Regions from separate parts of the Lactobacillus amylovorus DSM 20531 genome, predicted to be linked through region 3. Evidence: predicted binding sites of a transcription regulator. Region 3 holds the regulator's gene; each other region holds the start of a gene.

Region 1 (10,671 bases), 580 kb from region 3:
GCCGGCATTTTAACTATGACCGGTGTCTACTCAGTTAACTTGCGAATTTTAGGTAAAGCAAACGTCGGTTTACTCAACAAAGCTACTTTGCTTAACGAGAAGTTTTTACAAAAGTTGCCTACTAACTTCCCTACTATTGTGGTTGGTCTCTTCTTTGCAGTATTGATTATCCTTTTGTTAGCTTTTTTTCTAAATACCGACCTTGGTCAAAGTTTCATCGCAACTGGTGATAATGAAAAAATGGCTCGCTCGCTGGGTATCAACACCGATAACATGAAGATCCTAGGCTTGATGCTTTCAAACGGCTTAATTGGTTTAGCTGGTGGTTTGATCGCCCAAAACGGTGGTTATGCCGACGTTAACATGGGGATCGGAACAATGGTTATCAGCCTTGCCGCAATCATTATCGGCGAAGTCGTTTACGGCAACAATTTAACTTTAACTGCTCGTTTAATTGCCATCATCATCGGCAGTATCATCTACCGTTTGATTTTGTTATTAGTTTTGCAACTAGGCTTCAGCACCAACGACTTCAGATTGATCTCCGCAATCATCTTAGCTATCTGCATGATGTTGCCATTGTTTGAGAAAAAGTTCCATGTACGTAAATTATTGAAAAAAGGAGTTCAAAAACCATGAGCACAATTTTAGATTTACAAAACATTACCACCACAGTTAATGAAGGTACAAACGAAGAAAAGCAAATTCTCAAAAACATCAACTTAAAACTGGAAGATGGCGACTTTGTGACCTTGCTGGGAACCAACGGTGCAGGTAAATCTACCCTGCTAAATATCATCAACGGCTCCATTTTTCCCATTACTGGGAAAGTCCTCTTAAAAGACCGTGATTTAACTCCTTTATCTGAAGTAAAACGTGCCAAGTATATTGCCCAAGTTTTCCAGGATCCTAAGATGGGAACTGCTCCAAGAATGACGGTTGCCGAGAACTTACTTTTAGCTACTAAGCGTGGTCAACATCGTGGCCTGCGCCTTAGAGGGCTCGATAAACACATGAAAGAATTTGAAAAAGAGACTGCTCAGCTGCCTAATGGATTAAATGAGCACTTAAATACTTTCGTGGGCAATCTCTCAGGTGGTCAGCGCCAAACACTCAGTTTCTTAATGGCTACCATCAAAAAGCCAGAATTATTGTTGCTAGATGAGCATACAGCTGCCCTTGATCCTAATACCAGCCGCGATTTGCTCGAATTAACTGATCAAGTTGTACGCGAAGAAAAATTAACCTGCATTATGATCACCCACCAATTAAAAGATGCCATTAAGTATGGCAATCGGATGGTAATTCTGAATAGCGGGCAAATTGTATTAGATGTTAAAGGTGAAGAAAAGAAAGAATTAACTGAAGAAGATATTTTGCAATATTTCACTGATTAGTTATTTTTACTCATATGTTCCGTAAAATAAGCACTATGAAATGGCTTTAATTCTGACTAAAATAAGAATTGAGATCATAATAAAGGGACTTATACTAAGAAAACAGTTATCTAAAATAGATAGCTATTTTTATTTATTTTGCCAATTTTTAACTAAAAATAATTGAAAACGTTATTCTAGCAACATTTGTGAGACTTAAATTATTTTCAAAAAAATTCAAATTATCCCTTGAATTTAATAATATATGTTAGACGCAAAGAAATTAGCTAAAGTTGTTTCAGTCGCAGTTGCTTCAATGAGTTTATTAGGTGTCAGTGCTTCAGTTACCGAAGCTGCTAGTTTCACTGCCCCAAAGTGGGGTGTGGCAGAAGTTGCTCCTACTAACCCAGCTATCAAGAAAGGCGACAAGATCTTCGTTACTGTTAAAGATACCAAGAATCAAAAAGTTGCTGTTTTAAACGCAAACGGTGGAAAGCCCGCTAAGACAGTTTCAATGGGTTCAACTTTCACTGCTAAGAATGTTAAGAAGACTAACGGCAAGAAGCTTGTTAAGATCAGTGGCAATCAATGGTTAGATACTAAGGATGTTGTTAAGGATTAATAAAAATATTCAGATCTAACAAAATGAATAACTAAAAAAATGCACGAAGCCAAATTCTGACTTCATGCATTTTTATTTTGGTCTAAATTATTTTACGTAGGTTTCTTTAATGCTGATAACTGATAAAGCAGCTAAGAATCCTGAAATACCAGTGATTAACATCATAGCTGGCATTGAGTTGCCTACCATTGGGAAGATGATAAAGCTGAGTAATGAAGCGACAATCTGTGGCAAACAAATTGAACAGTTGAATAAGCCAAGGTAGGTTCCCATGTGTTTACCTGATAAAGCGTTAGATACCATAGTCAATGGATAAGTGTTCATCCCTGCCCAGCTGATTCCGATTAAAATGAATGAAAGAATCAGCAGCATTTGTGAATGAACCAAGAAAATTGAAGTGTAGCCAATTGCACCTAATGCCAAACTTAAGCCGTAGCCTAACTTATGACGATTGTTTGGTACTTTAGCCAAAACATATGACCAAATTACAGCCGCAATTGATTGAACAGCAGTCAATACGCCGAACCAGTTACCTGCAATTTGGTAGCCTGCTGAAGAAGCGGAAGTGGTGTTCCATACGTTTTGCGCAATCGCACCAGTTGCATAAGTTGAAAGGTATTGGAATGAAATCCAGCTGAAAAATTGGACTAATGAAACTTGCCAAAATACTTTTGGCGCTTTCTTTAGCAATTCAATCCAACCGCCACCTTCTTTGTTATCTGATTCCTTGATACCGTGGTAACGAGCATAAGTTTCTGGATCATATTCATGAACTCTGAAGATGGTGAACAATGAAGTAATTACCAAAACAGCTGCACCAACATAGAATGAAATGACAACTGATTGTGGCACTACACCCTTCTTAGCGGTGTTGGCAACACCCAAGCTGGTTAGCAAAAATGGGAAGAATGCAGCAATTACGGCACCAAAGTTGGAAAGCATACTCTGAATTCCATAAGCATATGACTTTTGATCGTCGTTGACCATATCACCGATCATCATCTTAAATGGTTGCATCGCCATGTTAGAAGCGACATCCAAAACAGCGATTGCGACAGCACCAAAGATAAGTGCTTCTAAGGATCCATATCCTAAACCGAAACTACCGACGTTGGGCAAAATGACCATCGTGATAACGGCAAAAATCATCCCGATCAATAAATATGGCAATCTTCTCCCGATTTTAGGAATCCAAGTACGATCTGATAAGGATCCGATTCCTGGTTGCACCACCAGACCAGCAAGTGGTGGCAAAATGAAGAACCAACCTAATTTTGTTGGGTCAGCCCCTAAAGTTTGGAAAATTCTACTCATTTGTGAAGTTTCCAAAGTAAATGCAATTTGTACGCCTAAATAACCTAAGCTAATCATCCAAATAGTGGAAGCGGCTAGCGTTGGTAAACCTGATTTTTCTTGCTTCAAGTTCCCTTTCTCCTTCCATCTAAATCGCTTTCATGTTTTAAATGATATCGATTTCAGAAAGAGCTTTCAATATGATTTGCTCTGTTAACGGTAACTTAATTGCATAAACATTGCTTGATTTTTTCTAAAATCGGCATACTTAATCTACGCTCTCTCCATCTATTGGTAGTAAAATATTCTCATAGATTATGGAGGTATGAAACTATGCTTTCACTTTTGTTAACAATTTTCTTGATTTGGCTTTTCTTCAAGTTGGGGGTTGGCTTAATCAAGATTTTCGGCTTCTTACTCATTGCCGGATTGATTTTCGTATTTTGCGCATACTTGCTCATCCCATTCCTGGCTCTGGTAGCCGTGGGTGGATTGTTGTTTGCGGCAATAAGATAATTTAATTGAATAAAAATAAAGAGGCCTTTCGGCCTCTTTTTTACATGCTCTTCAAATTTTTAACAATCAATTTAGCTAATATCTCATAGCCTGCATCCCCAAAGTGCAAACCATCATTTTTCATTCCTTGGGCAGTCTTCTTGATGTCCCCTGCATCTAGCATCGCCTGACATAAATTCGCATATCTAAAACGATATTCCTGAGCTACTTCTTCGACTGCTTTGGCATATTTTTCTACTAAAGCATTATCGCGCACAAGCTGCTTTTCCTCATCAACGGCGGGTGGCGAAACAAGCAAAACATGTGGCGGATAATATGCACAAATTATCGCTGAACAAATCAATTCCATATTTTGCTTAAATTGCGTTAACGGTACCTGCTTATGCGTTGCCAGATCATTAGTCCCAAGTAAAATTACCAAGTTATCGCACTTTTTCACGCTCAAAACTAATTCATTAAGTCTTGCAAAAAACGCACCTGAATTGATCCCCGACACTGCAGTATTTTCAATTTCTACGTCAGGTAACATCTTTTTTAAATTCCAGTTAATATGCGGCTCTTCTTTGCCTTCATTGCGTGCGATGATGCTATCGCCTGTCAGTAATAATCTCATTTTAGAACTGCCTTCTTCTTACTCTTTTTAGTTGGCTTAATGCCTAAAACATCCAAGAAGAAAGTAAAGATTGGCACACCTACGATCAAGCCCCAGGTGCCCCAGAAATGTTCTGCCACAAGCAAAACCAAGAATGTGTAGAAAATTGGTAATTCAGTCTTGCTGGCCATGAACTTAGGATTTAAGACATAGGCTTCAACGGCGTGAATAATCATGATCATAATGAAAATGTAAATCACGTAGCGAATGCCGCCTACTGAGTAGCCCACAATACTTAGCGGAATCAGTGAAATGATTACACCAGCAACTGGAACCAAACTCAAAATGAAGACCATCAAACCTAAGGCGACAATCTGTGGCATTCTCATTATAGCCAAACCGATCATTGTCAAAGCTGTGTTACAAATCGCAATAAAGAATTGGGCCTCAAGCACTACACCAAAGGTATTGGTAAATTTTTTACCGAAGCAACGAATATCTTCAAAGAGCCACTTCAAGTAGCCGCTTTTAACGAATAAACTAGAGAATTCTCTCATCTTCTTTAATTCAATCGTGTAAAAGAAACTTAAGATCAGTGACATAAATGTCGCGATGGTCAGCGTGCCAATATTAGTAGCAGTGTGAAAGGCAAAAGTCATAGCGTGCTTTGCCTGTTCAATCAACTCACCTTTACTAATGTAACGCGTTACGTACGACATCAAACGCGACGATTCATCGCTTTCATAAAATGCCATAACGGACTTCACCATCTTACTGATTTGCACCACCAGCATGGGCAAGTAAACCGTTATAACGAAATACAATAGCGCCAGAATTATCAGATACGTGACTACAACTATTATCCCTGTCGGCATCTTAGGAATGTAGCGCTGTACTAAACGAATCAGGTGCACGATTACGTAAGTAAAAATAAATGTTAACAGAATCGTATTCATCATTGCCCGCATCTCGTACAAACAAGCTACGATTAACAAAAATACGACAACTCTACGCAATGGCACATTGTCTTTAAATTTTTGCCAAGCTGTATTCATGAATCAAACCTCGCTTTTTCCATTATTTTTGATTGTAACATGATAATTTTCTATATTTTTTGCTTTCTAAAGCTATACCACATTTTATCTAAAATTTTTTCTAATTTATTAGCCCTATTCTGATGGGATTTGCAGTTTACAAATCAATGCTATCCGCGATAATTTTCTACAAACCACAAGATATTGTGGTACATTTAGATATGTGCTTATACATAATGTGTTTTGTGAAACAATAATAATCTTTTAGGAGTGAAAAACATGACATCTACTAGAATTGAACTAGATCAAAACTTTATTGATCAAGTGAAACATGAAATCAAACCTCACTGGGGTGAACTTGGCTGGGTAACCTATAAGAGAACTTATGCCCGTTGGCTTCCTGATCAAGATCGTTCAGAAAACTGGGATGAGACAGTTAAGCGTGTGATCGAAGGTAACATCAACCTTGATCCACGTCTAAAAGACTCTCCCTCTAAAGAAGTTATCAGCGAATTGACCAATGAAGCTAAACGATTATTCCGTTTAGTTTATGGCTTATCAGCTACCCCTTCAGGTCGTAACCTTTGGATTTCAGGAACCGATTATCAAAAACGGACTGGCGATTCATTAAACAACTGCTGGTTCATCGCTATTCGTCCTCAAGAATATGGCGACAGTCACATCGTGCCTTCTTACGTTGATAAGAGAGAAAAAGCTGTCTCCATGCCTTTCTCCTTCCTATTCGATCAATTGATGAAAGGCGGCGGCGTTGGTTTTTCAGTTGTTAACGACAACATCAAGCAAATTCCTAAGGTTGATAACAAAATCGATTTAACTGTTGTAATCGATAAAAGCAGCAAGTCACACGATGCCTCAATCAAGGTTGGCGCCGTTGATAAAGTCGAATGGGAAAAGCAAAATCCAGATCAAGACGACGTGATTTACTACAGATTGCCTGATACTCGTGAAGGCTGGGTTCTTGCCAATGCCCGTTTAATTGATATGCACTTTAACCAAACCAATCCTGATCGAAAGACCAAATTAGTTTTGGACATTACTGACATTCGTCCATACGGTGCCAAGATCCATGGCTTCGGCGGTACTGCTTCAGGTCCAATGCCTTTAGTTGAAATGTTTATCGATATCAACAACGTCATTAATGCCCGCGCAGGTAAAAACTTGACTGCTGTTGATGCGACTGACATTTGTAACTTGATTGGTAAAACAGTTGTTGCCGGCAACGTTCGTCGTTCAGCTGAGCTTGCACTTGGTTCTAGCGACGACCAAGACTTTATCAAGATGAAGCAGGATAAGAAAAAGCTTTATCACCACCGTTGGGCTTCTAACAACAGTGTGGCCATTAATTCTAAGTTTAATAATTATGGTCCAATTGCTGACGGCATTTTGCATAATGGCGAGCCTGGTATCGTTAACTTAGATTTGTCACGCAACTATGGTCGTATTGTTGATGGCTATCAACCAGGAATTGACGATGACGTTGAAGGTACTAATCCTTGTGGCGAAATTTCTTTGGCAAATGGTGAGCCATGCAACTTGTTTGAGGTCTTCCCATACATCGCTGAAATGCAAGGCTGGGACTTAAAAGAGGCCTTCGCCTTAGCTACTCGTTTTGCTAAGAGAGTTACCTTTAGTCACTACGACTGGGAAATTTCACGTAAGATTATTCAAAAGAACCGCAGAATCGGTATTTCAATGTCTGGTATTCAAGACTGGCTGCTTAATGACTTGGGCCACAGAGTAGTCACTGGCTTTGAAGATGCCGTTGATGCAGAAACTGGTGAAAAGATTAAGAAACCAATCTATGATTCACAGGCAGTTGAAAGAGTGGATGGCTTATACAAGGCTGTAGTTGACGCAGATAAGGCCTACAGCAAGGAATTAGGCACCCACCCATCAATTAAGCACACCACAGTTAAACCATCTGGTACGGTGGCTAAATTGGCTGGTGTGTCAGAAGGGATGCACTTCCACTATGCTGGTTATTTGATTCAGAGAATTCGTTTCCAGGCTAGTGATCCATTGCTTCCAGCCTTAAGAGAATGCGGCTATCATACTGAACCAGATATTTACACTAAGAACACTATTTGCGTCGAATTTCCATTACGGGCTGCTCACGCCGATAGTAAAAACTTTGCTTCTGCCGGAACGGTTTCAATCGCGGAACAATTCGCGACCCAAGCATTCTTGCAAACATACTGGTCTGACAATGCCGTCAGCTGCACCATCACCTTCCAATCAGATGAAAGTGACGAAATTGCTCCACTTCTTCACCAATACAGACACACTATCAAATCAACTTCACTTCTTCCTTACTACGGTGGTTCACTCAAGCAAGCTCCAAAAGAGCCAATTGACAAGAAAACCTATAAAGAAAGAGCTGCTTTGATTACTGATGATGTTGAAGAAGTATTTGCAAAGCAAAATGATGATCAAAAGGGATTAGAAATTGTAGGACAAACCGACTGTGAAGGTGGAGCTTGCCCAATCAAGTAATTTATTAGGAGATAAAAATGAAGAACAAACACAAATTTAGTTTATTATTTACAATCGTTGCATTTTTAACTTTATTTTTGACGGGATGCTCAAATAATAGTTCAGCCACTGCCAAAAAGAGCTCTAACAATCAAATTACGGTTAACTACACCTTGAAACAAGGCAAGAAAACCGTAAGTGATAAATCCGTTAAGATTCCTAAGAAAAAGGCCAAGGTAATTACCGGTCTTAAGAAAGCATGGAAAGTGCAAGAAACTAAGGGCTTTATTACTTCAATCGATGGTAAAAAGCAAAACCCTAAGAAAAAGATTTATTGGACTTACACAATTAACGGCAAATGGGCAACCAAAGGTGCCGACAAACAAGCTGTTGCTAACAAGGATAAAGTTAAATTTACTCTAGACAAGGTGAAGTAATTTATGGTTACTGAGCGGCTGCAAATCAGACAAATCGCATTACTGGCCATGCTTACAGCAATGTGCGTGGTCTTGCGTATCTTCAAAATTATTCCTATTCCAAACGTACAACCAGTAACTGATATCTTGATGATTGTTACTCTTTATTTGGGTACCGGCTCAGGTATCATTTTAGCTGCTTTGACAATGTTGATTTCTAATATTTATTTGGGATTCGGCATTTGGACTATTCCCCAAATCTTAGCTTATGCTGGTTGTGTATTAACTGTAGCCTTTTTAAACAAAGTTACGCCACTGCAAAATCACTTTTGGTTACAGGTAGCTTTGGCCACCTTTTTAGGTTGGGAATACGGCTTTTTAGTCGACCTGGGGATGACTATTTTCGGTGGTTTGCCTGCTTTCATCGCTTACCTTGTTTCTAGCTTCGCCTTTGATACCTACCATGCAATTGGCAACTTTGCCTTCTACTTTGTTTTATATAAACCAATCACCAAAGCACTTGAAGCCTATCAACGGAGGATAATCTAATGACAATCAAAATCTACACTAAAGTTGGCGACAAAGGGTTAACCAAGCAGGTTACTGGTAAAATGGTGCCCAAATATGACCTGCAAATTGAAGCATTGGGCAATGTGGATGAGCTTCAATCATACCTTGGTGTGGTGATCGCCAACTTATCAAAGAATTGCCGGGAATTACGTGAAGAGCTGGAAAACGTTCAGCGTAATTTATACCAACTGCAAGCCGATATTGTCGTTAAGCACCATCATGAAATTAGTGAGAAAAATGTCACACAGTTAGAAGACCGCATTAATGAATTAACTCCTAAAATACCCACTATTCCTGAATTTATCTTGCCTGGTGGCAAGGTTACGGGTGCTAACTTACAATATGCTAGAACCGTTGCTAGACGTGCCGAAAGGTCTTTAGTCAAGTTGAGTTTAAATGAACAAAAATTAGACGATTGCGATTTGGAGTACATGAATCGCCTTTCCGATTACCTTTTCATCTTAGGACGCTACGCAAATGTACTTGATGGTTATACCGAAATAAAAAGCAAAGTGCGAGAAAAGAACCGTATTAATGGCTAAAAAAACACCGTTGCCGGATTAGGCAGCGGTGTTTTTGTTTGAGCGATTTTCTTTTTCAAGAATTGCTTTCTTTATTTCCATAAACTTAGGTGCATCCAAAACTCTTAATTTAGGGAAGCTCTTAAGCATACGTTTTTGGTTCCAACTTAAACGATTTGGTTTTAATTCGTCGTAGTGCTGAATAACTGAGTGATGCCAGTCGCCAACTTTAAGTCTGCCTTTCTCAGCCATTCTGCTTTCTACTCTGGATCTAACGCGTTCAATAAATTGGTTGATGTGATTGTCCCACATCTTGGTTGTAATATGGAATCTTTCGACACTGATTACAGTTAAGATTGTATCGATTCCCATAACTATCGTGATCCCTACGGCTAACCAACCATGCGTATCTCTTTCCTCAATATTGATAATCTTTTGTACAAATGGCTGGATAAATTTTACTAGTAGGATTACGCCGAAGCCCCAGAATAAGGAAATAACTGGCGCTACACGACCTTGGATGTTACCCCACAATTTTGAGTAATCCCATAATTTAAGATGGAAGAATTTTTCAAGGAATAAACTCGCGACATATTCGAAGACTGTCGCGACAATGATTCCGACGATAAATAGCAAGAAGATATTGTCTTGGACATCTTTAGTACAGATTAAGACTGTAGTAACTGCGAATCCATAGACTGGACAATACGGGCCAAACAAAAAGCCACGATATTCATAATGATGATCTTTGATCGAACAATATATTGTTTCCCATAACCAGCCAATAAAAGAATATGTAAAAAATAAAACAATAATTTCAGAAATAGTGTATGGCATCTTTATATTTCTCTTTCAATATACAAGCTTATATATCCATAATAAGTGAAAGAGAGTAATTTGGCTATCGAAAATATAGATTTTATTAACTATCTACTTTTCCTTTTTTAAGCCCAATGTAAGGGCACCCACAATTAGAGCAAATAAACCGATGATAGACAAGAAAAGTGATGCAGATTCGCCTGCTTTAGGAAGGCTAGCTGAAGAAGTTCTATTTCTGTGTCGATTATGCTTTTTGAAACTAACTTCTTTTAGATCATCATCGTCTAAAATTTTATCTGCGACAGTTTTGAAGTCTTTATCGCTATGTCTAACCCTAGTTGCTTTAGGTGTACTAATTGTAGTTGGCTGATTATCCAAGCCTGTTAAACCCGTTACTGGGAGCTTTAATTCTTTATTTC
Region 2 (10,671 bases), 670 kb from region 3:
TTTTCACGCAATTTAAATAAAGTGATCAAAATGAAGATAATTGATGCAACGAAAACACTGGCTAAAGCAGTTTGCCATGAAACGTGCATCCCCACACAAACGGTGTAAGCAAAGAATGCATTAATACCAAGGGCTGGTGCTTCACCAATTGGGTAGTTTGCAACAATACCCATGATGGCACTACCAAGCGCACTGGCCAAAGCAGTAGCAGTAAACACAGCACCTGTGTTCATACCACTAGCACCTAAAACGCTAGGGTTAACAAACAAAATGTATGACATACTAATGAAAGTAGTCAAACCAGCAATAAATTCGACTTTAATACTGGTGTTGTATTTATCTAATTGAAAATATTTCCTAATAAAATTCATAAATCTCTCTCCAAAGAATTGTTCGTGTTTTTACTTCATAAAAGCAACTCTTATACTGTAGCATTGATATTTAGATTTGTAAACACGAATTATTATTAAGAGATCACACTGATTCATCATAAATTGCTGTATAAAAGTAGCTTTAGGGCCGTAAATTACTTTCATTCTCAGTTTTTTAGCATTATTCTTAATTACAAAGATTAAACAGATTAAGGGTGAAAAAATGTCCGCAAAACTTATTTTTTCAGATATCGATGGCACGCTAATTAACAATGAATTAAAGGTAACGCCTAAAACGCGTGATGCAATTAGACATCAGATTATCAATGGCAATATCTTTATTCCAACTTCAGCTCGTCTTCCTAAAGGGATTATGACGGCTGTAGGACAGATTCTTAAGGTCTTTCCGATGATTGCCTATAATGGTGCCTTAGCGCTAGATGAGATAGGTAGAGCGCTAATTACGCGCTTTTTTAACGCAAAAGAAGCTGCAGAGATCTGTCGTTACGTTGAAGAGCAAAATAGCGGTGCAGCTTGGAACATTTATAGCGGCTATGTGTGGTATAGCTCAGAAAAAGAGAGCGATTGGGTCAAAAAAGAAGAAAGCATCGTCGGTGTGAAATCTACCAAGACAAGTATCGATCAAATTGCAAAACTTCAAGGTGTACATAAAGGTTTAATCATGGGTAAATCCGAAGAAATTGACCGTATGCAAAAAGAATTGGCAAAGAAGTACACTGACCTTGATTTTGTAAAATCTTCGCCTATATTACTTGAAATTGTCTTAAAGGGTGTAAGCAAAAAGAGTGCACTTGAGATCGTAGCCCAAGAATATGGCGTAGATTTAAAAGATTGTATTGCCTTTGGTGACAACTACAACGATGAGGCAATGTTAAAAGCAGTAGGTCATCCATTCTTGATGGGTAATGCTCCAGAAGATTTGAAGAAGCAATTTAAATCAGAAGATATTACCTTAGATAATAATCATGATGGTATTGCTAAGGCGCTAGAAAATATTAAATAAACAAAATAGAATGCATACAAAAAGAGCTAGGATTTTATATCCTAGCTCTTTTCATTTATTACCTGGGAAATTAAGCTTCAATTTGAATATCAGTTGACTTATCCCAGTCCATTGGCAATTTGCCAACTTCTTTCAATTTATCAACGATTTGATCAAGTACGATTTCACGATCTTCTTCAGAAGACATGAAGTCATATTTGTCACCATCAATTTCCATCTTTGGTGAGTAATCGTACTTGTCATACCATGGCTTGTAGTAGCGAAGCAATCTCTTGTAGTAGTCTTCAAGAGTTGAATCGTAGCTCAATTGTTCGTATGGACGGCCACGTTTTTGAATACGTTTAATCATTGTGTCGTAAGAAACGTTGATGTGAACAAGCAAGTCAGGGTTCTTCTTAGGCATTCTGTCTAATTCACCCATCATATTGTGTAAAAGTTCATAGTAAGTGTCGACTTCCTCAGGAGTGGCACGACCAATGTCAGCGTTCATTTGGAAGAAGAGCGCATCTTCATAGATAGAGCGGTCCAACACGTTATTATCTTGAGTCAATGCGTCTTTAATACTGTGAAAGCGTGTATTCAAGAAATATACTTGCAATAAGAATGCGTACTTTTTAGGATCAGCGTAGAAAAGTGGCAAAACTGGGTTGTCATCAACACTTTCGTAGAATGGCTTAGTTCCTAAATATTTGGATAAAATACCTGTTAAACTGGATTTACCGGCTCCAATTGGCCCGCTTAAAACAATAACTGTCATCACGTTCCTTCTTTTTTATTAAGACTATAAGTTGCCGATTTGGTGCAACTTATCATCAATTTCAGACAATACTTCTCTTTGAGCATCCATGTTAGTAACGAAATCAAGCTTATTGCCATCGATTTTCATCTTAGGGGATGCATTGTAGTGTTCATACCATGGTTCGTAGTATTTCAAAAGGCGAGCATAGTAATCCTTTAAACCTGGATCAGTGCTGATTTGTTCAAAGGATCTGCCGCGTTTCTTAATTCTAGCAAGCATAGTATCAAGGGAAACATGGATGTAGATAAGCAAATCTGGCTTCTTACTTGGATTGCCAGGGGTATCTTCCATCATGTTTTCAAGCAAATCGTCATAGATCTTGAATTCTGTAGGATCAGCGACCTTGCTGTCAGCGTTCATCTTAAAGAACAATGCATCTTCATAGATAGAACGGTCAGAAACACTGTTTTTCTCCTTAATAGCTTGGTTAATTTGTGCTAAACGGTGGTTAAGTAAGTATGTATTGAGCAAAAAGGTGTAACGCTTCATGTCCTTGTAGTACAAAGGAAGTACTCGGTTGCTGTCGACGCCTTCGTAAAAGGCTTGCGTACCTAAATGTTCAGCTAAAATACTGGTTAAACTGGATTTACCGGCTCCAATTGGCCCACTTAAAACAATAACTTGAATCACATTCTTTCTACTATATATTGGGTTGCTTTAATAGTTTAGTCAATATCTGGTAGTGGTGCAAGGATTTTTTTAATTAGGTAAAAATCAGAATTGTCAATATGTTAGGGATAAAAAACGGATAGGATTGAAAAAAACGGCTAGGCAAGTTTGCCTACCCGTTTTTCTATTGGTATTGTTTTTAGTTCTTGTATTTGTCATCCAATTCTTGAGCAGCTGCTTCGTCAACGATAACAGTTACATCTGGGTGCTTTTGTAAAATTGATGCAGGAACTTCTTCAGTAATAGGTCCTTCGATCATTTCTTTGATAGCTTTAGCTTTCTTTTCACCAAAAGCCATCAAAATGATCTTCTTGGATTGCATAATGTTAGCAGTACCCATGCAGATAGCGCTCTTTGGTACTTCATCTTCATTGTCGAAGAAACGAGAGTTGGCCTTAATTGTGTTTTCAGTTAATTTAACTTCGTGAGTACCGATGTCAAATGGAGTACCTGGTTCATTGAAGGCAATGTGACCATTACGGCCGATACCTAATAATTGAATGTCGATAGGATTTTCTTTAATGATTTGATCGTATTCTTTGCAAACTGCAGGAATATCTTTTGCCATACCATTAGGAATGTAAGATTTCTTAAATGGCTTCTTATCAAATAAGTGTTTTTGCATGAAATAATGGTAACTTTGAGGATTGTCTGGTGTTAAGCCAACATATTCATCAAGGTTGATACTAGTAAGATTTTCACAGTTAAGGTCGCTCTTTACCCAGTTTTGGTAAAGAGTTTCAGGGGTAGAACCAGTTGCTAAGCCTAAGACCTTAGCACCGTTCTTAATACCTTTTTCAAAAATTTCGAATGCTTTTGCTCCGCCTTGAATTTTGTTTTCTGTAACAATAACTTTCATAATAAATCCTCCTCATTTACTGGTCTAGTCCATTATAAAATGGAATAGACCAGTTTGTCAATTAAATAAAAAGAAATATTCTTAACTATGTTAGAATTTGAGTAAAGGAAGTGAATAAGGATGGATTTTGAAAAATTAACGGGATTAGGTATAGGTACATGGAAGATTGGTGAAGAACCCAGAAAAAAAGATGAAGAAATAGCCGCAATCCGTTATGGACTGGATCATGGGATAAACATTATTGATACAGCCGAGATGTACGGTGAAGGTAAAAGCGAGAAGTTGGTAGGTGAAGCCATTAAAGGCTATGATAGAAGCAAATTATTTTTGATTTCAAAATTCTATCCCTATCATGCAACGCCAGAATTAGAATGCCATAGTTTGGAAGCTAGTTTGGAAAGACTAGGCACAGATTATTTGGATCTCTATTTACTTCACTGGCGTGGCAATCATCGCTTATCTGATACAATTCGTGGCCTTGAAGCTTTGCAAAAAGAAGGTTTGATTCGTCATTGGGGCGTTTCAAACTTCGATACTAGCGATATGAAGGAACTTTTCACGGTACCTGGTGGAGATAAATGTTTTGCCAATGAAGACCTGTACAATTTAAATGAGCGAGGAACCGAGTATGACTTACAAGATTGGCAAAAAAAGCATGGTGTAAGTTTTATCGGCTATTCACCGTTTAATTCGGGTGCTGGCGATACGATTCGCATTACGCGTAATTTGAAAATTGTTGCGCGTGATCATGGCGTTACGCCACATCAGATTATGCTTGCTTGGACAATGCGCAATGGCAATGTTTTAGCTATTCCTAAGGCTGCCAAGATCAAGCATATGAAGGAAAACATTGAAGCCCAGAATATCAAATTAACTGAGGATGAGCTTCGTTTGATTAATAGTGATTTTCCTGTTCCTACTGAAAAAACTCCGCTAGCAGTGATCTAATTACAAGATATAGTATTTGAAAAAGATACTATTCACTATATCTTGTGGATAACTTTGTGCATATGTGTAAAAAATATCTGTTTCATGTGAAACAGATATTTTCTTTTATTTAGATTTGATGTAGTTAACCCCGTCAGCTGCAGGTGCAACGGATTTTCCTAAGAAGAGGACTAAGACAATAATAGTAAGTACATAAGGTGCAATCTGCATGTAGACAGCTGGAATATTTGAGATAACTGGTAGTTGATTTCCAATAATACTTAAACTTTGTGCGAAACCGAAGAATAATGAGGAAAGCATTGCGCCAATTGGATTCCATTTACCAAAGATTACAGCAGCTAAGGCCATGAAGCCTTGACCAACAATGGTTGAAATAGAGAAGTTACCTGCAATAGCTTCCGCAAAGATCGCACCACCAAGTCCGCCCATGAAGCCAGAAGTTAAAACGCCGATATAGCGCATCTTGTAAACATTGATCCCCATAGTGTCGGCTGCTTGAGGATTTTCACCACAAGAGCGAAGGCGTAAACCAAAACGCGTCTTATATAAAAGCCACCACATAAAAATTGCAAGAATAATGGCGATCCAGGCAGGAGCTGAAGTGTTCTTGAAGAAGATAGGCCCGATTACAGGAATACTGCTTAAACCAGGAAAGCTGAAGTAACCGAAGTTGGCAGTAATATTTTTGGTTTGACCTTTATCATAAAGAGCTTTAATTAAGAATACGCCAATAGGTGGTGCCATGATGTTTAGCACTGTTCCTGAAATGATGTGGTCGGCGTGAAAGTTAATAGTTGCTACAGCATGAAGAATTGAAAAGATCAAGCCAGCAATACCACCGACTAAAGCACCGACCCACGGGGTTAAACTACTCATGGATGGAGCAAAGGTTAGGTTAAATACTATAGCGGCAAAAGCTCCTATAGTCATAATTCCTTCAAGACCGATATTAACGATCCCAGAATTTTCACTATAGACACCGCCTAAGGAAGTAAGGATTAGTGGTGCAGAATAAACCAGTGTTGATGAAACAATTAAGGCCATTATGGTGATGAAGTTCATTAGTTGGTGCTCCCTTCAATTACTTTTTTACCAGGACCGTCGACACCATTGTTTGGTCCCTTTTCTTTACGGGTAGGGATGTAGTATTTACTTTTATTTTTCTTGGTTTTAAAGATTTTACCGATAACGTAGTTGATTGCGATAAAGAAAATGATAGCGGCAATTACGATAGAAACGATTTCGTAAGGGATGCCGGCGATAGTTTGCATCCCCAAACCACCAATTTTTAAAACTGAGAATAAAATAGCAGCAATTAAAATGCCCCAAGCAGTTCCACCACCTAAAAGTGCAACTGAAAGGCCGTCCCAACCGATATCTACACTACTTGTTTGAGTGAAGTAGTTTTGGTATGTTCCCAAACCTTGTGCAACACCGCCAAGACCTGCGAATGCTCCCGAAATTAACATTGAAATAATAATGTTTTTCTTAGATGACATACCTGCGTAGCGACTGGCGAATGGATTAAGGCCAACTGCTTTGATTTCAAAACCGACAGTAGTTTTCTTCATGAAGTACCAGTAGAGAACTAAGCCAATAAGTGCTAAGAAGATACCACCATTGATTCGAGAATCTCCAAACATGGTTGATAACCAGCCGATTTTTAAACTGCCATTTGGAGAAATAGTTTTAGTGGTGTCAGTACCAATACGCAAGCTTGCAGGCATTACTTGTTGCATCAAGTATTGGCAAACGTATAACACAATGTAGTTAAGCATGATAGTTGTAATAACTTCGTTGGTGCCAAATTGTGCTCTCAAGTATCCGGCAATTCCGGCAACGATAGCTCCGGCAATTGCACCGCTGATGATTGCAAATGGTAAAAGAATATAACCAGGTAATTTAGGAAAGGCAAGAACAATCCAAATTGATGTCAGCCAACCAGCTTGTGCTTGTCCTGGTAAACCAATGTTGAAAAAGCCTGCTTTAGAAGCAATTGCAAAACCAACCGCAATAAAGATTAGGGGAGTGGCTTCTCTGATTGTTTCACCAATTCCGTTCATGTTGCCAAGCGCACTTGAAAACATTGAACTATAAGCTTCTATTGGGTTGTAGCTCCATGCGAGCATGATCAACGCACCAACTAAAAATCCGGCAATAATTGAAACCGTTGGTACGAGTATATTTTTAACTTTAGGAGTGACTTTAATCATTCACTGCTCCTTCTTTCTTGATTCCAGTCATTAAGAGACCGAGCTCTGTATCGTTTGTGTCTTCAGGTTTAACTTCTCCTGAGATTTTTCCGTCGTGCAATACTGCGATTCGATCAGACAATTGCATGATTTCATCCAGCTCATATGACACAAGCAAGACGGCCTTTCCTGCATCTCGTTCTGCTAAAAGCTGCTTATGAATATATTCGATAGCGCCGACGTCTAATCCACGTGTTGGTTGGAAAGCGATAATTAAATCACTATTTCGATCTAATTCTCTAGCAATGATTGCTTTTTGTTGGTTACCACCTGAAAGATCACTTGCTGGCAGTTCAGCGCTGGTAGTTCGAATGTCGTATTTTTTAATTAACTCTTCGGCATGTTCATAGATTGCTTGATGGTTGATGATTCCGTGTTTTGAATATGGTTGCTTGTAGTAAGTTTGCAAAACCAGATTTTCAGCTAATGGAAGATTTAAGATCAGGCCGTATTTTTGACGGTCGGCAGGGATGTGAGCAACCCCAGCTTCAGTTATTTGACGAACTTTTTTATTCGTCATATTTTGACCATTGATGATTACTTTACCGCCATTAACGTGACGCAACCCTGTGATTGCTTCGACAAGCTCATCTTGACCGTTACCGTCGATTCCGGCTAAGCCTAAGATTTCACCACCATGAATGTTAAGCGAAAGCTTTTTGACGGCGAATGAGCCACGAGTATTTTTAACCTTCAGATTTTCAACTTTAAGGATTTCACGTCCTAGCTTTACGCTCTTTTTGTTAAGCTTCATGTTAACGTGGTGGCCAACCATTAATTCAGCCAAACGATTATCGTCAACGTTAGCTACTTCAAAAGTACCAACATCGCGTCCGCGGCGAATAATAGTTACTTGATCTTCCACTGCCTTGATTTCACTAAGCTTGTGCGTGATCAGAATGATTGATTTTCCTTCTTTAGCTAAGTTTTTGATAATTTGAATAAACTCAGTGATTTCTTGTGGAGTTAAAACCGCAGTAGGTTCGTCGAAGATAAGGATGTCAGCACCACGGTAGAGCACTTTAAGGATTTCTACTCGTTGTTGTTGAGCAACAGTAATATTTGAAATTTGAGCATCAGGATCAATTGCGAGGCCGTATTTTTCGGAGAGTTTTAAGATTTGTTCGCGTGCCTTTCTTATATTAAGGACAATGCCATTAGTAGGTTCATGACCTAAAATAATGTTTTCTAATACTGTGAATGATTCCATCAACATGAAGTGCTGGTGAACCATACCAATACCGAGTTCTTTTGCTTTAGTTGGGCTATTAATTTCTACTTTTTTACCTTTTACAAAAATTTCACCAGAAGTAGGTTCAAGCAGTCCTGATAAAATGCGCATCAAAGTAGATTTACCAGCACCGTTTTCACCAAGTAAGGCTAAAATTTCACCTTGATGAAGTGTGAGGTTGATATCGTCATTGGCTTTAAAATCACCGAATTTTTTAACGATATGTCTCATTTCAATTGCATTTGTTTTTTCTGTCGTCATATTTTATCTTTCTATGAATAAAAACTCTTCACTAAAAAGTGAAGAGTTCAATGGATACTAAGTTTTTACTTAGAAGGAGCGGTAGCAACCTTGATTTTGCCGTCAATAATTTGCGTACGTGCTTTTTGAACTGCTGCCCAAGTCTTAGCGTCTAAATTACCTTTGGTGATAGAAACACCATTGCCTTTTAAGCTGTAAACTAAGTGCTTGCCGCCAGGGAACTTGCCCTTGTAAGCATCGTTGGCAATGCTCTTAGTAGCGATGTTCAAACCTTTCAATACGGAAGTTAAAGTAAGGTTTTCTTTCTTGCCATCTTTTGAAGTGTAGTTACCCAAGTTGCTTTGGTCAACGTCAACACCGATTACCCAAACCTTCTTTGAAGCTGGACGAGCTTGGTCATAGTCTTTAGCTTCTTGGAACACACCATTACCAGCATTACCAGCTGCTTGGTAGATGATGTCTGCTTTGTTTGCGTACATTGATTGAGCAATTGATTTTGCTTTATCAGTTGAAGTGAAGTTACCAATGTATTGAGTTTGAACAGAGATCTTCTTGTGAAGAGCTTTGGCACCATCTGCAACACCTTGCTTAAAGCCTGCTTCGAATAAGTCGATTACGGCTGACTTTGCACCACCGATGAAACCAACCTTGTTAGTCTTGGTAGTGTAAGCAGCAGCTAAACCACCTAAGTATGATGATTGGTTACTTTCGAAAGTGGCAGAAGCGACGTTCTTTTGGCCAGATACGACACTATCTACGATAACGAAGTTCTTCTTAGGATTCTTTTGTGCAGCTTCTTTAACTGCGTCTGCTAATTGGAAACCTACACCGAAGATTGTTTGATAGCCTGCTTTTGCAGCTTGGTCGAAGTTAGGGGTGTAATCTGCAGCACTACTTGATTGGAAATATTGGTAGCCGCCGCGGCCCTTTTGTAAGTTGTGTTCCTTACCGTAGGCCTTGAAACCTTCCCATGCAGCTTGGTTGAATGAGTGGTCATCCACACCGTTTTCGTCAGTGATTAAAGCTATACCGTGTTTAGTGTCTTTGTTAGCTGTTTGGTTGCTCTTTTTACCTGAGCAAGCAGTAAGTACTAAACCAACTGAAGCTAAAACGATACCGAATGAAAAGACTTTTTTGAACTTTGAGTTCATTTGAAAATGTACCTCCAAAAATATATGCGAATGATTTAATAAAATAATACAGAATAATACGTATTACGTCAATATAATGCTAAAAAATAGTCCGTTTAAAATTAAATATTCGCATTGTACTAATAATTCATTAAAATAAAAAGCGAACGTTAAGAACTGTGTAAGTTTTTAAAATAAAAACCTATCTGAATATATAAATCCAGATAGGCTTAATTCTATATTTTGATTTTTCCAGCTAATATTTTGTTTCTAGCTATTTGAACATATTTCCAAGTGGCAGGATCTATTTGACCAGGTAGGATAGAAACTGCATTATTTTTTAAATCATAGGTAATCGTTTTTCCACCAGGAAATTCATCTTGATAGCTGCGACTGGCAATATCCTTGGTAGCTACATTAATTCCGGTAATTACAGACGTTAAAACGAAGTTAGCTTCTTGGCCGCCTTTAGCATCATATTTGCCCAAGTCAGATTGATTGGCATCAACACCAATTACCCAAACTCGATCTTTGGCAGGACGGGCTTGATTGATGAATCTAGCTTCTTGGAATAGACCACTTCCGGCTTTTCCGGCTGCATGGAAAATAATATCTGCGTCTTTGCCATACATACTTGCGGCTATAGTTCTGGCCTTAAATGTATTAGTGAAATTACCAATATTTTGGCTATAAATAGTGACTTTCTTGTGCATCTTTTTAGCTTGATTGTTTACGCCCTTAGTAAATCCATGCTTAAATGAACGAATCACACTACTATTTTCGCCACCAATAAAACCAATTTTTCCAGTTTTAGTTTGACTTGCTGCTGCAACGCCAGCTAAATATGCGCCTTCGTCTTTTCTAAATCTTACAGAAGCAATATTAGGATAACCCTTGATAGTGTCATCCATGATGACAAAGTTTTTGTTAGGATGCTTTTTTGCGGCAGAAGTAATGGCTGATTTTGCTTCGCTACCAAGACCAAAAATAGTTTGATATTTTTGCTTGATCGCTTTATTAATACCAGTTTTCAAGTCATCTTTGTCTTTAATTTGAAAGTATTGATAGCCATCTGCACCTTTGTTTAATTTATATTCTGTGCCGTAATCTTCCAGTCCTTCCCAAGC
Region 3 (10,671 bases):
GCCTTCCACCATTTAATGAATTTTTGTTTAGTAGTGAGATAAAGCGTTGAGAGTTTAAACCTGATGATGAGTTGAAACAATTTATTAGAGACTTTAATAAAAAACATCAAAAATAAGATTGATAAATTTCTACTTGTAACTACTATTCTTAGTTGATATCTTTTGATATAATTTTATGAGTAGAAAACAAATGTTTTGTTTAAAATCTTCATTTAACTCGTGAGAAATGTAAATAAATCCTGATAAAAACAGGCCGTTTGCAAAAGCTGCTTTTTTATCTAATCTAAGAGGAATGTAAATACAGCAAACAATGGCTTAAAGTCTTCACGACGTCAATTTTTTATCTAACTCAAGAGAATTACAAATAAATATATTTACAATAAAAAAGGCGATTCCTTAGTGGAAATCGTCCTTTTTTGCATATACAGAATGATATGAATTAGTAATGTTAAGGTCATGTTAGGGTTTTTAGAAAATTTTGAGTTATCTTGGAGAATGCTAAGAGAGATGAATTTAAATCACTGAGTTCATTAGTACTTTTTATATTAAGTATCATACATATCAATTGAATATATGCTCTGAGTGCGTAAGTTGATTTATTTGAAAAATGTTTATGAGTAATTTGTGCTAATTTATCAATGATTTTCATATTCCCAATGTTTGCTTCTTTTACAAGACCACGCTGGTGAGAAAGTGCAGAGTATAGACACCAATATGGGTCATGTGAATCAGTATTATGAGATTCAATCTCTTTTAGCAAGTCTTTTTCGAAAACAGAAAAAGAATGATTAAGAACTGCTTTACAAAGTTCGTCTCGGGACTGGAAGCAGCGATAAATGGGGATAACTGAGCAGTGGCAGACCCTTAGCCACTGCTCGAACCTTCACGTTTATCAAACCTCCCTTTTTAAAAAGCCGTAGGATATAGTATCCATGCGACTTTTCTTTGTATTATTTACTTGAATTTGTGGTTTTATTTGAGTCTTTGTGTGACCAAGGAAAATTTTGTACATCCTTTTCTCTGGCAAAGCCCCATAACCCTGATTTTTGCACTTTACCATTGGGATCTGTATATTGGATGTTTTCATCGTTGTCTACAAATTTGGCATCGGTTGAGCCTCTCCATTTATTAACAAAGCTCAGTACTTGTTGTCTTACTTCAGGGGTCAAATCTATTTTTCGGCCTTGCATTGACTCCTCAACTACAATTACAGGCATGTTTTCTTCTTTACCGTAGCCATCTAAGTTTTTCATTGTGTTTTCAATATCAGACATCATCTTTTGCAAATCAGCCTTAGTGTATGTAGTAGGTATACTCTTAGAAAGCATGTAATTATTCATACAATCCCAGCCCTTGCTTGTGGCGTCTTCAAAAGGCTTGCGTGTAGCATATGAAGATGCTCCTTCATCTGCATCATCTGCAGAAGCAGCTTTATCAAGAAGAGCATTTAAGGCTTTATAGTCATCTTCAGTAGGAAGCTCAGAACTAGATGCTATTTGATTACTGTTTGTATTTGACGACTGGCTATTTGAGCCATTTGTAGCAGAGCTGCTGCTATTAGCAGTGTTTGAAGTGTTACTTGATGAACTGCTATTTGTAGTATTTTGCTGTGAATTAGTTGAAGTACTGCTGTTGGAAGTACTTGTATTATTTGAATTGATGCGCTTATTGGTGTTTGAGTTGATTGGACCATCATAAGCTAATAAAACATTGTTTGAGCGTATGTATTGGTTGTCGTCAATTTGTACATACTTTTTGCCATTGATACGTACCGGCTTGCCGTAATAAGTTACACTGCGACCTTTACGGAGTTTCATGCCTTTAATACGTTGGCCTTGGGCATTGTACACGTAAGAATTACGAACCAAACTCGTTTCATAGCCGTTAGTTAGTGCTGAACTATTTCTGTGTTTAGCAAAATTTGAAGTCTTGATGTAGATATTACCACTAATGATGTTGTATTTTTTACCATTTAGTTCGATAGTTCCAATCACTTTGACTCTGCTACCTTTACGGTAAAGCTTTTTGTTTGCACGTTGGCCATTGTAGTTATAAGCATATGCATTGTGTGTTAATCTCCGGTAGCTAGTTGCAGCATTAGTAGTTTGAGTGTTCATGCCAAATAGACCTGCAGTGAGTAGTGCTGCTGTAGAGTACTTTACTAGTTTATTCATTCTCTTGTTATCTTCTTTCCTTATTAATAGCTTTAATAATTCTAATTATATAACTTATAGAGAATCATGAGATAACTATATTTTAGGCAGTAAGGAGCTATTTATTACTTTAATGCCTAAAATTTTTATTTAATCATAATGTATATAGGGTCTTTTCTTTAGATTGAGCACACTTTTCGAAGAATATATTTTAAATTGATAGAATAGTTGCATAGATATAGAACTATCGAGAGAGGAATTGCTAAAAATGCTTGTAGGTGAAGACGATCTTTACAAAAAATTTGAAGGAGACAGTGAATTTAAAAGATGTGGATTCTGTCATAAAAAATATTTTCGAAAAGAATTTCTGAGAGTACCAGAATTTGAAACAATAGCAGAAGATATTTGTCCTTATTGCAATGGACTTAATAGCATGTGTGGTCCAAATTTTAAATATATAAATTATAAAATTGAAGATATTGATGTAAACAATTTATAGGTTCAAGAGTGCAATATTACCGATGCTGATCATAATTTTATTTTATAAATTTGATGGACTGGAAAAAGTTTTGTGCTTTAATAGTTATAGACCTCTTTCAGGTCTAATTAATTAAATGCTTTGAAGTCGTCCTATTTTAGGGCGGCTTTTTTGACGTTCTCTACATAAAGGGACTGTTTTAGTGTAATAAAAATGATTTATGATCAAGACTCCACAAAAGTGAAGCCTTTTTTCTTTTCCATTAAACTTCCTATTAAAAGATTGCTATTGAAACTGGTAAAATAGATAAGTAAGTATAGAGAACAATTTTTATAAAAGGGGAATAAAATGGCAGATAAAAAATTACTTCTAATCGATGGTAACTCTGTAGCTTTCAGAGCCTTTTACGCTCTTTATCGTCAACTAGAATCTTTCAAGAGTCCGGATGGCCTGCACACTAATGCCATTTATGCTTTTAAGAATATGCTTGATGTCCTTTTGAAGGACGTTGAGCCAACCCATATTTTGGTAGCTTTTGATGCAGGAAAAGTCACTTTTAGAACAAACATGTATGGAGAATATAAAGGTGGACGTGCGAAAACTCCAGAAGAGTTGCTCGAACAAATGCCTTATATTCAAGAAATGCTGCATGACTTGGGTATTAAAACTTATGAATTGAAGAATTATGAAGCCGACGATATTATTGGTACTTTTGTTGATAAAGGTGAGAAGAACGGCTTTACTACCACAGTTGTGACTGGTGACCGTGACTTAACTCAACTTGCTTCAGACAAAACTACCGTTGAAGTGACCAAATCTGGAGTTTCTCAACTTGAAGCCTACACACCTGAACATATGAAGGAAGTTAACGGCGTCACTCCAACTGAATTCATTGATATGAAGGCTTTGATGGGGGATAATTCCGATAATTACCCTGGTGTAACTAAAGTTGGTCCTAAGACTGCATCACGTTTGATTCAAAAATACGGTTCCGTTGAAGGGATTTACGATCATATCGACGAAATGAAGAAGTCCAAGCTGAAAGAAAACTTGATCAACGATAAGGACAAAGCATTTTTAGCTAAAAAGTTAGCAACTATTGACCGTGATTCACCAGTCACCATTGATATTGATGATATAAAACGTCAGCCAGTTGATTATGAAAAGCTGCGTCAATTCTACGAAAAGATGAACTTCCGCAAGTTCTTAACTGACCTAAATGCTTCAGGTGCTGGTCAAGATAGCACCGAAGTTGAAAAAGTAGAATACACTGTTTTAAACGACGACAACGTTAAAGATGTTAAAGCTACTGAAGCTGATACCATTGAATTTTACTTAGAAATGCTTGGTGCCAACTATCACCTAGCTCCTTTTGTTGGCTTCAGTTTGAAGATCAATGACAAGATCTACGTTTCAAGAGACGTTGAATTGCTTGAAGAAGATAATATCAAGCACATCTTAGAAGACGAAAAGATTCAGAAGAACGTCTTTGACCTGAAGAGAACAATGGTTGCTGCACATCGTTTGGGCATTCACACTCACGGCCTTGATTACGACATGCTTTTGGCATCCTACTTGATCAATAATGAAAATAACTCCAACGATCTTGGTGAAATTGCCCATCTTTATGGGGATTATTCCGTTAAGACCGACCTTGAAGTCTACGGCAAAGGTAAGAGTGAACACATCCCTGATGACGATGATGAATTATTCAACCACTTAGCTTCCAAGGTCAACGCCATTGAATCACTCAAGAAGACTCTGCTTGAAAAGCTCAAAGACCACGAACAAGATGCCTTGTTTGATACGATCGAAATCCCAACCGCGTGCGTTTTAGCCAGAATGGAAATGAACGGGATGAAGGTTGAAGCCAGCACCTTGATTCAACTGCAAAATGAATTTGCCGTTCAATTGAAGGAACTCGAAGACAAGATTTATAGCCAAGCCGGTGAAAAGTTCAACTTGAATTCACCTAAGCAACTAGGTCACATTTTGTTCGAAAAGCTTGGTTTGCCAGTCATCAAAAAGACCAAAACTGGTTACTCAACTTCAGTTGAAGTCTTGGATCAATTAAAGACGCAAAGTCCAATCGTTAGTGAAATTTTGGATTACCGTCAAATTGCCAAGATTCAATCTACCTATGTAAAGGGTCTGCTTGACGTCATTCAACCAGATGGCCGCGTGCACACACGTTACTTGCAGACTTTTACTGCAACTGGTCGACTTTCTAGTGTGGATCCTAACTTGCAAAATATCCCTACCCGCACTGAAGAAGGAAAGCAAATCAGAAAGGCCTTCGTGCCAAGTGAACCAGACGGCTACATTTTCTCTTGCGACTATTCACAAGTTGAGCTTCGTGTCTTGGCCCATGTTTCTGGCGATCAAAACATGCAAGAGGCCTTCAAGACCGGATACGATATTCACTCACACACCGCGATGAAGATTTTCCACTTGGATTCACCAGATCAAGTAACGCCACTGATGCGTCGTCACGCTAAGGCTGTTAACTTCGGTATCGTTTATGGTATTTCCGATTACGGTTTGTCCAAGAACTTAGGCATTTCTAGAAAACGTGCCCAAGAATTTATCGACAACTACTTCGAACAATATCCTCAAATCAAGGATTACATGGATAAGGCTGTGCAAAAAGCGCGTGACAAAGGCTATGCCGAAACAATTATGCACCGTCGCAGATACTTGCCAGATATTCACGCTAAGAAGTACACCGTGCGTGCCTTTGCTGAAAGAACCGCCATCAACTCACCAATCCAAGGTTCAGCTGCTGATATCATCAAGATTGCCATGATTAACATGCAAAAGAAGCTTGATGAATTGCACCTCAAGACCAAGATGGTAGTTCAGGTGCACGACGAATTAATTTTTGATGTGCCAAAAGATGAACTTGAAACAATCAAGAAGATTGTGCCAGAAGTAATGCAATCAGCAGTTAAGCTTGATGTGCCACTAATTGCTGATTCTGGTTGGGGCCACAATTGGTACGATGCAAAGTAGGTGATTAGATGCCTGAAATGCCCGAAGTTGAAACTGTTCGGAGAACTTTAACTCCTTTAATTAAAGGAAAGACAATTGAAAAAGTAATTCTGTGGTATCCAAAAATCGTTGCGACGGACCATGACAAGTTTGTCAATGAACTGCCAGGCAAAAAGATTATTCGCATCGACCGCTATGCCAAGTATTTATTGATTCGCTTGAATGATAATTTAACAATTGTGTCGCACTTACGCATGGAAGGAAAGTATCATTTAACTACGCCGGAAGCGCCTAAAGACAAGCATGATCACGTAGAATTTATTTTTACCGACGGCACTGCCTTGCGCTATAACGATGTGCGCAAATTTGGCCGTATGCAGCTAGTTTTGACCGGAACCGAGCGACAAACAACTGGCATCGGTAAACTGGGCGTTGAACCCAATACGCCGGAATTTAGTGAGCAGTATTTTTTGTCTAGCTTAAAGAGAAAAAAGAAGAACATCAAAAATGTCTTGCTCGATCAAACTGTTGTTGCAGGTTTAGGCAACATTTATGTCGATGAAACCTTGTGGCAAAGCAAGATCCATCCCTTGAGTTTGGCTAACAAAATTCCTGCCAATAAAGTAGAAGATCTGCGTAAAAATATTAATGAAACCATCAAAATTGCCACAGAAAAGCGCGGTACAACTGTTCATAGCTATTTGGATGCAAACGGCGAAGTTGGTGGTTACCAAGAAATGCTACAAGTTTACGGCCACGCCGGTGAAGCATGTCCTAGATGTGGCACGACTTTGGAAAAGATTAAGGTTTCAGGAAGGGGCACCACTTTTTGCCCTCATTGTCAGGTGATTTATAAATGACATACGTTTTAGCTTTAACTGGCGGAATTGCAACAGGCAAAAGCACCGCGGATCAATTTTTTAAAAAGCAAAATATTCCTATTGTCGACTGTGACGAAATAGCGCATGATTTAATGAAGCCAAAAAATGCTTCTTGGCAAGCAATTAAGGATAATTTTGGCGAAGAATATCTGAATTCTGACCAGACGATTAACCGTAAAAAGCTCGGTCAATTAGTTTTTAGTAATAAAAGTGCGCTAAATAAACTAAATCAGTTGACTCATCCTCTAATTTTCGATAAAACAGTACAAAAGATAACATCATATCAAAATGAAGATATGGTTATCCTTGATGCACCAGTTTATTTTGAATCTGGCTTAGATAAGAAGCATATTGCCAATAGTGTGTTGGTAATTACTTTGCCAGAATCTATTCAAATAGAGCGATTAAAACAAAGAAATAATTTAACTGATAAAGAAGCCAGAATGCGGATTAATAGCCAAATGCCGTTGTCTAAAAAAACACAATTGGCTGATTTTGTAATTGAAAATACTGGTACAATAAAAGAACTAGAAAGTAAACTAGAACAATTATTAAATAAAATCAAAAAAGAGGGGTAGCTATGGAATGTCCAAATTGTCATCAAAATGCCTCCCGCGTTATTGATTCACGTCCTAGTGATGAAAACCGGGCAATTAGAAGACGTCGAGAATGTGAAAACTGTGGTTTCCGTTTTACGACCTTTGAGCGTATTGAAACGGCGCCTTTATTAGTAATTAAGAATGATGGAACGCGTGAACCATTTAGCCGCAAGAAGATTTTGCACGGTGTAATGGCTGCAGGTCAAAAGCGTCCAATCAGCAGTGAACAATTCGAACAATTAGTTGATCACGTTGAAAACAAGGTAAGAAAGCAAGGCGTCAGCGAAATCTCGTCTAAGAAGATTGGTCAATATGTCATGGACGAGTTGGCTGATCTAGACGATGTTGCTTACATCAGATTTGCTTCCATTTATCGTGAATTTAAAGACATGTCTAGCTTTATGAAGACTATGGAAGACATGATGGCCAAAAAGGGAAAGGGTAATTAAAAATGTTTGAGACATCTGATCCCAAGCACCTCTACTATGTAGCCAATCGCGTTACGCTTTTTCCCGAAGATGAACAAATACTGATTAAACTATATCAGCCATTGGTTGGTGCCATTGCGGTTGCTTTGTACCAAACTTTGATCAGCAACTACGACCCATATGGCATCGTTTCCGATTCTAAGGGTATCTATTCGCTGCAAGAACAACTGGATTGTAGCTTAAAGACGATGTTTACATCGCTTCATAAATTAGAGGCCGTGGGGTTAGTTCAAACATTTTTATCCGATAATGTTTTTAATAACGTCATCGTGTTTAAATTGCTTAAAGTGCCTAGTGCTGATAAGTTTTTCGCTACGCCGCTTCTTGCAAGTTTGCTTAAGGAAAAAGTTGGCGAAGAAACCTTTCATGAATTAAGCCACAAGTTCGCTAAAGAAGCTAAGTTGCGGGAAAAGCCTATTAAGAATGCGCGCGATGTTTCGGCTAATTTCTTTGATATGTTCCGTTTGCCGGGGGATGAAGCAATCACTCCATCCAGCGATGTAATTGAGGCCGCCAAAGAAAACAAAGTTCATGAAGAAGAGGTGGCCCAAGTTAACGACAGGGATGCAATCGATTGGGACTTTATCAAAGAGCAATATGAGGTTTATCAAATTCCAGCTAGTGAAGTTGATAATAAGAAGAATCAAATTCGCTCTTTGATGCAGACGTATGGCTTGTCCGAAAAAGAATTCGTGGATGAGAGTTTGCCATGCCTTCATGGTTCGTATGAATTGAACATGCGCGACATTAGCAATACTTTAGCTGAGAACTACAAACGGATTAACACTAGAGAACACGTGCAAAAGCAGGTAAATGAAGGCCGTAAAAAGGCTTTGGCTGCAATTAAGGGCTTGGACGACAACGATAAGAAGTTGCTCAAGGAAGCCAATGAAAGCTCACCCGCTGAGTTTTTGTATAAGATAAAAACAGAAAAGGGCGGCATTGCCAGTGCAGGCGAGCGGCAGATTATCAATAATTTGCACACCCAGTATGGTTTGCCAGAAGATTTGATCAATATTCTGACCTATACTTGTTTGACTTACGATACTGTAGTGAACTCAAACTTGGCCTACAAGATCGCTAACGACTGGCTCCAACATGGTGTTGCAACCGCGGTTCAGGCTTTGCAGTACGTGAAGAAACGTCGCGATAGTTTTGGCAATGGCAATAATCGAAGATCCAGAAGAAACTATAACTATCAAAATAAGCGCGTAGAAAAGGGCACCGATTGGAGCAAGAAGAAGGTGGATACCAATTCCGGTATTTCTACTGCGCAATTGAAGGACTTGTTTAAAGATTTGAACAATAAATAAGAAAGCAGGTGAATAAATGGAACCAATAGGCAATGTGATCAAGCAAATTGTTAAACAGCGCAATTTAGGCGATGAAAAGACTTTGGAGAATCAAGCCTTGCATGATCCTGATGTGCAAGCTTTTCTTAAGCAAAATGCGGATAAAATCGATCAAAAGATGATTCGCAATAGCATGTCGAATCTTTACGAATTTTATTCACAAAAAACGCATCCCAACAAGGTGATGGTCGGTTATGCACCGCAGCTATTTTTAAACGGCAAGGTAATCGACATTCGCTATGCACCGACAAGAGCTAAGATCGCACAAGACCGTAAAAAGGCAGCGCAAAGACGGCTGCAGCTCATTGATTTGCCTGCTCGTTTGCATGACGTTAGTTTAAGTGAAATTGACGTTACAGACGATCGGAACAATGTTCTTGCTTTAATTTATGATTTCTTGAAGAAGTATAAAAAAGACCCGCACCAAAAAGGTTTATATCTTTCAGGCGATTTCGGCGTTGGTAAGACCTATATTTTGGCAGGTCTTGCTAATTATGTCGTTACCAACATGAATAAAAACGTCATTTTCTTGCACGTGCCAACATTTATTGCCGGCCTTGCTAGTCACTTTGACGATAATAGCCGAATTAGCTTGCAAGAAGAAATCCGTAGATTATCCGAATGTGATTTGCTTATTCTGGATGATATTGGGGCCGAAAGTCTCAGCCAATGGTCACGTGATGACGTCTTAGGCGTAATTTTGCAGGCAAGAATGGATAATGTTTTGCCAACCTTCTTCTCATCCAATTTGGACATGGAAGCATTGCAGTCACACTTTGAAGAAACGCGTAATGCGACCGACCCAGTTAAGGCGAGAAGACTGATGCAGCGTGTCCGCTTTTTGGCTAAAGAAATTGTGGTGCCAGGACCTGACCGCAGAAATTCTTTGCATTAATTTTTAAAAAGGTCTTGCATCCCCAGCTCGAATGCGTATAATTGAAACTAATTAAACGAGACATGATGAACCTCGCTTCAGAGAGAGGGACCTAGTTCTGGAAGTCCTTCATTAGAGGCTCACCCCAATCGTTTATTCCCAAAGTTAAAATTTTAGGTTGGATACCTTTATCAATCCGAATATAAGAGGTTAGACACACGCTAACCTGAATTTTGGGTGGAACCACGCAATTAACGTCCCAGTGCTATTGAGCACTGGGATTTTTTTTGGAGGTAATTTTATGAGTTTTTCAGTTACTTTACCAGACGGCTCAAAGAAAGAATTTGACAAAGCCGTTTCAGTTAAAGATGTAGCTTCATCAATCGCAACTTCACTTGGAAAAGCTGCTGTTGGTGCTAAGGTAAATGGCCAAGTTAAGCCACTTGATTACGAAATCGATAGCGACGTTGAAATTGCTATCCTTACTGATAAAGACGATGAAGGTTTGGATATCTTAAGAGCAACTGCAGCATTTGCACTTGAAGCTGTTGCTAAGAAGAAGTACCCAGAACTTCGTTTAGGTGAACACGTAGCTGACGAAGGTGGCTTCTACATTGACACTGACAAGAAGGACCAAATCAAGGTTACTGAATTGCCAGAACTTGAAAAGGCTATGGAAAAGCTTGTTAAGAGTGGTCAAGCAATTGAACACGTTGAAATGGACAAGTCAGAACTTGAAGATATCTACAAGGACGACCCATACAAGAGTGAACTTTTGAAGAAGGTTGAAGGCGACAAGGTTGACGCTTACAAGTTAGGCGACTTCGTAGACTTTGGTTTTGACGCATTACTTCC

Evidence for each region. The regulator NrdR, encoded in region 3, represses ribonucleotide reductase genes. The targets are predictions, from matches to a motif close to ACACNATATATNGTGT.
Region 1: the regulator NrdR is predicted to act here: its motif matches at 5,628-5,643, upstream of nrdJ (ribonucleoside-triphosphate reductase, adenosylcobalamin-dependent).
Region 2: the regulator NrdR is predicted to act here: its motif matches at 2,832-2,847, upstream of LA20531_RS06210 (deoxynucleoside kinase).

Annotation. Positions count from the first base shown of each region.
Region 1 is NZ_CP017706.1:1,097,150-1,107,820, forward strand. Features, by position in the region: gene LA20531_RS05705 (ABC transporter permease) at 1-639, shown strand, start outside; gene LA20531_RS05710 (ABC transporter ATP-binding protein) at 636-1,397, shown strand; gene LA20531_RS05715 (hypothetical protein) at 1,642-1,998, shown strand; gene LA20531_RS05720 (SLC45 family MFS transporter) at 2,086-3,369, opposite strand; gene LA20531_RS05725 (hypothetical protein) at 3,625-3,807, shown strand; gene LA20531_RS05730 (SGNH/GDSL hydrolase family protein) at 3,848-4,420, opposite strand; gene LA20531_RS05735 (AI-2E family transporter) at 4,417-5,454, opposite strand; gene nrdJ (ribonucleoside-triphosphate reductase, adenosylcobalamin-dependent) at 5,713-7,947, shown strand; gene LA20531_RS05745 (DUF4430 domain-containing protein) at 7,965-8,363, shown strand; gene LA20531_RS05750 (ECF transporter S component) at 8,367-8,891, shown strand; gene LA20531_RS05755 (cob(I)yrinic acid a,c-diamide adenosyltransferase) at 8,891-9,454, shown strand; gene LA20531_RS05760 (putative ABC transporter permease) at 9,473-10,270, opposite strand; gene LA20531_RS05765 (LPXTG cell wall anchor domain-containing protein) at 10,364-10,671, opposite strand, start outside.
Region 2 is NZ_CP017706.1:1,194,403-1,205,073, forward strand. Features, by position in the region: gene LA20531_RS06195 (NCS2 family permease) at 1-371, opposite strand, end outside; gene LA20531_RS06200 (Cof-type HAD-IIB family hydrolase) at 595-1,395, shown strand; gene LA20531_RS06205 (deoxynucleoside kinase) at 1,466-2,152, opposite strand; gene LA20531_RS06210 (deoxynucleoside kinase) at 2,177-2,824, opposite strand; gene nagB (glucosamine-6-phosphate deaminase) at 3,003-3,722, opposite strand; gene LA20531_RS06220 (aldo/keto reductase) at 3,843-4,670, shown strand; gene LA20531_RS06225 (ABC transporter permease) at 4,776-5,732, opposite strand; gene LA20531_RS06230 (ABC transporter permease) at 5,732-6,883, opposite strand; gene LA20531_RS06235 (ABC transporter ATP-binding protein) at 6,876-8,414, opposite strand; gene LA20531_RS06240 (BMP family lipoprotein) at 8,480-9,565, opposite strand; gene LA20531_RS06245 (BMP family lipoprotein) at 9,781-10,671, opposite strand, start outside.
Region 3 is NZ_CP017706.1:520,305-530,975, reverse strand. Features, by position in the region: gene LA20531_RS11500 (hypothetical protein) at 1-50, shown strand, start outside; gene LA20531_RS02720 (SLAP domain-containing protein) at 951-2,174, opposite strand; gene LA20531_RS02715 (hypothetical protein) at 2,422-2,652, shown strand; gene polA (DNA polymerase I) at 2,980-5,643, shown strand; gene mutM (bifunctional DNA-formamidopyrimidine glycosylase/DNA-(apurinic or apyrimidinic site) lyase) at 5,652-6,482, shown strand; gene coaE (dephospho-CoA kinase) at 6,479-7,081, shown strand; gene nrdR (transcriptional regulator NrdR) at 7,084-7,551, shown strand; gene LA20531_RS02690 (replication initiation and membrane attachment family protein) at 7,554-8,903, shown strand; gene dnaI (primosomal protein DnaI) at 8,920-9,837, shown strand; gene thrS (threonine--tRNA ligase) at 10,118-10,671, shown strand, end outside.